DNA from 3 places in the Pseudarthrobacter sp. NPDC058196 genome. Region 2 is predicted to be linked to each of the others. Evidence: riboswitches for the same ligand, from Rfam matches in the RefSeq annotation. Region 2 holds a riboswitch; each other region holds the start of a gene.

Evidence for each region. Region 2 has a riboswitch for cyclic di-AMP ahead of ACFVVC_RS15290 (M23 family metallopeptidase). Riboswitches for the same ligand answer to the same signal wherever they lie in the genome.
Region 1: another riboswitch for cyclic di-AMP. It lies ahead of ACFVVC_RS20625 (hypothetical protein); the one in region 2 lies ahead of ACFVVC_RS15290 (M23 family metallopeptidase).
Region 3: another riboswitch for cyclic di-AMP. It lies ahead of ACFVVC_RS00695 (LysM peptidoglycan-binding domain-containing protein); the one in region 2 lies ahead of ACFVVC_RS15290 (M23 family metallopeptidase).

Annotation. Positions count from the first base shown of each region.
Region 1 is NZ_JBHVVN010000018.1:12,792-15,045, forward strand. Features, by position in the region: gene upp (uracil phosphoribosyltransferase) at 1-133, shown strand, start outside; gene ACFVVC_RS20620 (glyoxalase superfamily protein) at 179-580, shown strand; gene ACFVVC_RS20625 (hypothetical protein) at 652-1,368, opposite strand; cyclic di-AMP (ydaO/yuaA leader) riboswitch at 1,372-1,534, opposite strand; gene ACFVVC_RS20630 (glycosyltransferase family 39 protein) at 1,681-2,254, opposite strand, start outside.
Region 2 is NZ_JBHVVN010000010.1:62,116-64,369, reverse strand. Features, by position in the region: gene ACFVVC_RS15295 (C40 family peptidase) at 1-156, opposite strand, end outside; cyclic di-AMP (ydaO/yuaA leader) riboswitch at 227-424, opposite strand; gene ACFVVC_RS15290 (M23 family metallopeptidase) at 537-1,358, opposite strand; cyclic di-AMP (ydaO/yuaA leader) riboswitch at 1,369-1,611, opposite strand; gene ACFVVC_RS15285 (metal-dependent transcriptional regulator) at 1,720-2,254, opposite strand, start outside.
Region 3 is NZ_JBHVVN010000001.1:145,055-147,308, forward strand. Features, by position in the region: gene ACFVVC_RS00690 (YdiU family protein) at 1-277, shown strand, start outside; gene ACFVVC_RS00695 (LysM peptidoglycan-binding domain-containing protein) at 377-1,213, opposite strand; cyclic di-AMP (ydaO/yuaA leader) riboswitch at 1,217-1,406, opposite strand; gene ACFVVC_RS00700 (coiled-coil domain-containing protein) at 1,654-2,254, shown strand, end outside.

The DNA of each region.
Region 1 (2,254 bases), on a different contig from region 2:
GCTGGAGGAGGAACTGGGCGACGCAAACGTGCACATTGTCCTGGCCTCCATCGACGAGAAGCTCAACGAGAAGTCCTACATTGTTCCCGGCCTCGGCGACGCCGGCGACCGCCTCTACGGAATTGCCGGGTAGCGCCCCACCCTTTTCCGAGCCGGTTCCCGCCGCTAGCCTGTGCGGATGGACTGGAAACTCGAACTTGTCTTTGTCCCGGTATCCGATGTGGACCGTGCTAAGGATTTCTATGTCAACAAGGTTGGCTTCAACGCCGATTACGACGAACGCCCGTCGGAGTCGATCCGGTTCGTGCAGTTGACGCCGCCCGGCTCCGCCTGCTCCATCTGCATCGGCGAAGGGCTCACCGATGCTCCGCCCGGCACCGGATCCAACCTGCAGCTGGTGGTCACCGACATCGAGGCTGCCCACCGCCAGCTCAAGGGTAACGGCGTGGAGGTCAGCGACGTGGACGTGCAGCAGTGGGGCCACTTCCTGTACTTCGCTGATCCGGACGGCAACAAGTGGGCCGTCCAGTACATCCCCTGGCGGAACTCCGGGCAGGGCGAGGTGCGGGACGCCGGTTAACGCGAAACCGCGGGCCGCATCATCATGATGCGGCCCGCGGTGTGCGTTGGGGCAGTGGTGCCCGGTGCTGCCTAGTACCAGTTGTGTGCCAGGTGGAAGTTCAACGCACCGCAGGGCGAGGCGTAGCTCTTCTTGATGTAGTCCAGGCCCCAGTTGATCTGGGTGCGGTAGTTGGTCAGGTAGTCGGCGCCTGCGCTGGCCATCTTCTCCGCCGGCAGCGACTGGACGATGCCGTACGCGCCGCTGCTGGCGTTGGTGGCCGTGGTGGTCCAATCGGATTCCTTGGTCCACAGCGTCTGGAGGCACTGCATCTGGTCCGGTCCCCAGCCAAAGGAGGACAGCTGGCTGGCGGCATAGGCTTGGGCGCCCGCAGGATCGTTAACCGCGACGGCGGGAGCAGGCGCAGGTGCGGGGGCCGGCGCCGGGGCGGGTGCTTCAGCGGCGGGGGCGGCGGGGGCGGCGGGTGCGGGTGCCGGGGCCGGCTCCGCTGCCTGCGGTGCCACGCTGATGGCGGAAGGAGCGGGGTTCGCGGCCGGGTTTGAGCGGATTTCGCTCTTCTCGATGCTCATTTGGGCATCAGCAGCGGAGCTGGAAGGGCTTGATCCGGTGGACGACGCCTGGGTCATGCTGGTGGTCGCCTGGCCTGCCGCGCCAACGCCAACCAGCACCGCGCACGATGCCGCAAGGATCGCAGCACGGCGGCCCACGGTGGTCTTTTTGGCGGGCTGGGGTTTGGCCCGGTGTTTTGCCTTGTCTTGCAGGCATGGTTTTGCCATGGATTTAGACATGATTGATCGCCTCTCACACCTGCGGAGTTAGCTGTCGGGTTCGGATGAGGGCATCCGGCCGCACGGAAAAAACACGTGCTGGCTTAACCCCAAGGGCAATCATTGCCCGGGACGGTGGGTCCCCCGCCTCTGCCGTTGCTCAAGCGGAATCCGGGAAGCGGCAGAGCTTGGCGTCAACCCGGGATATGCGGCCCGAACGGGGACCGCACCCAATCGACGGTACAGGAAGATCGCGCATTAGTCACATTTAGGTAACGGAAGTCACGACTCCTGGCGCGTCGATTTGCCGCAAGGCCGGCCCCCAGGGGTCGATCATCCCGCGAGGACGTAGACCGTGGTCCCGCCAATGTTTTCCGACTGGAAGGTAGACGCCACCCATTGCGCAATCCGGGTGGAGGCGTCCGAACCGCTGCCGGACATCATGGTCCCGCCGGCAATGAAGTAGTGGATCTTGCCTTGGGCTACCAGCGCCTGGAACTGTTCCAGCGTGGGAGAGGGGTCGGTGCCGTTGAAGCCGCCCACGGCCATCACCGGCAATTCCGTGGCCAGTTGGTAGCCTGCGGCGTTGTTCGAACCGACCACCGCCGCGGCCCACGTGTAGTTTGAGGCGCCGTCCTTGAGCGCGGCCACGAGCCCGGCCGACGGCGTGGGCGCACCCAGGAGGCCGCCCATCCCGCCGCCACGGCCACCGCCGGCACCGGGGCCGCCCTGCCTTGCGCCGGCTTGGCCGGCACCCTGCCCTGCGCCGGTTTGGCCTTGTCCGGCCTGGCCGCTGAACTGCCGGGCATTGCCGCCCGCGCCGAGCCCGCCGGTCCGGTTTCCGCCGAACCCGCCCGGGCCGCCGAATGACGTCGCCGGCCCGGCGCTGACAATGGCCCCGCTGTGC
Region 2 (2,254 bases):
CTGCGCCGAACCGGACTCCGTGGAGGCCGAGATGCCGGCGGTGGTGTCAGCTGCGGTGGCCGGCAGGCCCATGCTCAGGATGAGGCCTGAAGCCGCTGCCACAACGGCAGCCTGGCGGCCCACGGTCCCGGCATTGGCGCTCACGGCTTTGGACACGGCGTCCAAGGGGTTGGCGCGAACCGTTTGCGCACGGTGGCGCGCAGAATTATGGCGTGAAGACACGAAGGTAGCCTCTCCCAATGCCTGCGAGGTGAGCTGTCGGATTCGGATGGGAGTCACCCGGCCACTTTGCTTCCTGGGAAGCTCGTGACTTAACCCCAAGGCCTTCCGGAATGCAGAAGGCCAAAATTGGTTCCCCCGCCCCTGCCAGACGATGAAATGCGAACGGACCTTGAGCGGTGGCAGAGTTAGGCAATCCACTCAAGAGCGTCAACTTCGGAAAAGTTGACGCGAGTTAGACGGTACAGCAGTTTTGCTTCAATGTCACATTCAGGTCACGGCGAGTCACTGCGATCTGAGAGTGCGCAATCATACGGTTACAGCCAGCCCATCGGATCGACCACTTCGCCATTGACCTGCACTTCGAAGTGCAGGTGGCAGCCGGTGGACGCGCCGGTGGTTCCGCTCAGCGCCACGACCTCGCCGCGGGAGACCGTTTGTCCCACCTTGACGTTGAAGGACGAGAGGTGGTTGTACGTGGTCTCCAGGCCGTTGCCGTGGTCGATCACCACCCGGTTTCCGCCGCCGAACTGGTGCCAGCCGGCGAAGGTCACGGTTCCTGTTGCGGCAGCCAGGACGGACGTCCCGCACTGAGCCACGAAGTCCTGTCCGCGGTGGAAGTCTCCCGTGCCCCCGGTAATGGGGCTGACCCGGTAGCCGAAGGGCGACGCGGTCACAAGGGATGCCAGCGGGGCGGCCAGGGTTCCGGCAGAAGCGGCCCGGGTGACCGATCCTGCCGACTGGGCGCTCAGAAGCTGCTTCAGCTTTCCGTCGGGGTCCGCCTGCGTGACGACGGCCGAGCGGCTGAAGTCGATCTGGGCGCCCACATCGGCTGAAATCTGGGGCTGGGGGCTGACTGCGGAGGCAGCCTGGGGTGCGGTGCCGGCGGCATCCGTCGCCATGACGGGGCCGGTGGCGGGCATGGTCACCGTCAGCACCAGGCCGGTGGCGGCCAGGGCGATACCGGCCTTCTGGCCGATGCCGCTGGCCGCAGCAAAGTCGGTGATTTGCCGGAACGGACCTCGGCGGCGGCGTGCATCCCGCTGGGGGTCGCGGGGGCGCTCCGCAGCGGCGGGTTCGACAACCCGGGGTGCCTCAGGGGGGCCGGCCGCGCGGCGGCGGCCCCGGGAGGTCTGCATGGTCAAGAAGGGTTCCTCTCTGGAATAGCCTGCGGAGTTAGCTGTCGGATTCGGGTCAGAGAGATCACAGACCCGGCCCGTCATGGGCAAACTTCTGCACAGGGGTATTCCCGGAAGAATCCTTCACTGGAGAGGCTTGCTGCTGACGGACTTCACCCCAAGGCAGTCCCCCGCTGCCAGTTGTGGTTCCCCCGCCTCTGCCAGTAACGACTCGTACACCTGGCCCGCTGGCAGAGCTCGGCTCCGGATCAGGTAACGCTTAAGTATCAACGCTGGGTTCCACTATAGGGGCTTAAGACCCTAGGTAACAATTCCGTTATCTTTGTGTGGGACCCCTCGGGTGGGGTATAGGAGGTCGGCGTCAGGCCTGGTTCACGGCGACGAAAACGTGCGCGGCCACCTCGGGCGGAAGCTCCAGGGCGCCGTCGATTCCTGCCACCCGTACCGAGATGTAGTCACCCACGCGTTCCAGTGACACTGCCGCGCCGGGCCGGATCCCGCCTTCGTCGAGCTGGGTCAGCAGTTCCGGCTCCACCTGGATCGGTTCCGCCAGCCGGCTGATGGTCACTGCGGACGCGGGCCCATAGGCTTTCATGGCCTCCACCAGGCTGATGGCGCCGTCGCCGAAGCCGAGTCCGGGCTGCCCGCCCAAAGCGGCCAGGCCGGGGATGGGGTTGCCGTAGGGCGACTCCGTGGGGTGGTCCAGCATCTCGTAGATGCGCCGCTCCACCCGCTCGCTCATGACGTGTTCCCAGCGGCAGGCCTCGTCATGGACGTAGGCCCAGTCCAGTCCGATCACGTCGGCCAGCAGCCGCTCGGCCAACCGGTGCTTCCGCATAACCTCGGTGGCCCGCTTGCGGCCCGTGTCGGTCAGTTCCAGGTGCCTGTCACCGGAG
Region 3 (2,254 bases), on a different contig from region 2:
GATGGTGATGGATTTGTCCGGCTTCGACGCCTGGTCGGAGCGGTGGCTGGCACTGCAACCCGACGCAGGGCTGATGGAGAGCGTCAACCCGGCGTACATTCCCCGGAACCACCTGGTGGAGGAAGCCCTCGCCGCCGGCACGGAAGGGGACATGGCCCCATTGCACCGCCTGCTTCAAGCCGTCACCGATCCTTTCACCGAGCGGGCCGGACTGGAACGCTATATGGAAGGCGCCCCGGCGGACTTCGGCACCTACAGGACCTTCTGCGGGACCTGATCCGCCACGGAACGAGTGCCGCCGCAGAACGACAGGAGGGTGGCAACCGGAGACCCGGTTGCCACCCTCCTGTCGGAAGCAGGCTTTGCTGCGCGAAGGCTAGGCCACGCGGACCACGGAGTAGCCGCTGAGCCAGCTGATGGAGTGCACCTGCGTGGTGTAGCCGTTGACGCCGCCACTCACGACCTGGCCGTTGCCGGCGTAAACGCCTACGTGGCCCGAAGTGATGATCAGGTCGCCAGGTGCCGGGCTCCCGACCACGCTGCCGTACTGGAAGAACTGCGTCGGAGCCAGATCGCCGACGCTCTTGCCGACGGAGCGGAGGGCCTTTTCGACCATGGCGGTGCAGTCCTGGCTCACGCCGATCTGGCTGTAGGCCGAGGCCAGGATGGCAGCGCCGGTGCCGGTCCCGGTGGTGGAAGCCACCGGTGTGGCGGATGCGTAGGACATGTTCATGCCGGTGTTCGCCGGTGCGGTGGCGGCTGCCGCCTGGACGGGGGCCGCTGCCGGCGCCGGGGCAGGTGCTGCCACGTAGCCTGCGCCGGGGATCTGGATCTGGTCGCCGGGGTAGATGATGGACGACAATCCCAGGCCGTTTGCGGCCAGGACGTCATTGAGGCTGACTCCGTACGCGGCCGAAATCGCGCCGAGGGTGTCCCCGGAAACGACCGTGTGGACGGTTGCTGCCGCGGCTGCCGGAGCAGTTGCAGGAGCTGCGGCGGCCTGGACGCTGGCCTGCTCAGTGGTGTCCGCGCCAGTCACGCCCGCGTGGGCCGGGGCGCCAACGCCGAAGGCAATGCCGGACGCGGCGGCAACAGCGAGGGCCGGACGGCCAAACGAACGGGCCTGTGACTTGGCCGTCACGGCCAGCCCCTCGAGCGCAATGGAGCGGGCCGGGGTCGCGCGGTGGCGGGCAGTGGTGAGATTTTTTGACACGGTAGATCGCCTCTCCCATGCCTGCGGGGTGAGCTGTCGGGTTCGGGTTGGAGATACCCGGCCGGACACCTCTCCGCGGTGGGCGGAGGAGCTGTCCGACTTAACCCCAAGACCTCAGAGGCCGTGGAAACTTGGTTCCCCCGTCCCTGCCAGCATGAATGCGATTGAATCCCGGTATCAGCGGCAGGGCTCGGCAAACTGATGGGAATGTCCCGTTTGGGGAGGGACACCAGAAGACCATAACCCGCCGACACTCCAATTGTCACGTTTCGGTAACATACGAGCTTTCCCTCTCGTATTCAACCAACGATTGGATGTGTCCGTTCCGTCCGCGCCGGACTGCGGTCGGACCGGGGCAGCCCCATTCGGTCACAAAGCGGGCACGGCCGCCTTTCCGCACCGGTGTGTCGCAGGTATGCTTCGGGACTATGCCCCTGTTCGTGACTACGCCCAAGTCCCCGCTGTTGGCGGGATTGCTCGCCATCGCAGTGGCAGCGGCTACGGTTTTGCCTGCTTCTGCGGACGAGCCTCCACCGCCCGGCGGATATCCGTCCTGGGCTGATGTGCAGCAGGCGCAGTCTTCCGAGGCGGCGAAAGCGGCGGAGATCACCACCATCAACGGGCTGCTGAGCGGCCTCCAGACCCAATCGGAAGCCGCCGGTGATACTGCGGTCCGGGCAGCGGCTGACTACGCCGCAGCAGATGCCGAGCTGCAATCGGCATCGACGAGGCTGGACGCATTGTCCGCCCAGGCCGCCCGCGCCAACGACGAACTGGCCCGGCATCGCAAGGAAATCGGCGCCCTTGCCGTCCAGTCGTACAAGACGGGCGGGACCAATGCCGGGTTCTTCGTTGCCCTTGATGCCCTGGAGAAGAACAGCGTCCAGGGGCTCAACCTCGTCCAGCTGGTGGGCGACAAGACTGCGGCCTTGGTGGACAAAGCTGCTGCCGCCGGAAAAGTTGCCGCGTCACTGGCAGAACAGGAAAAAGCGGCCCGCGATGAGCGCGAACGCTTGTCCCGGGAAGCAAAAGCCAAACTGG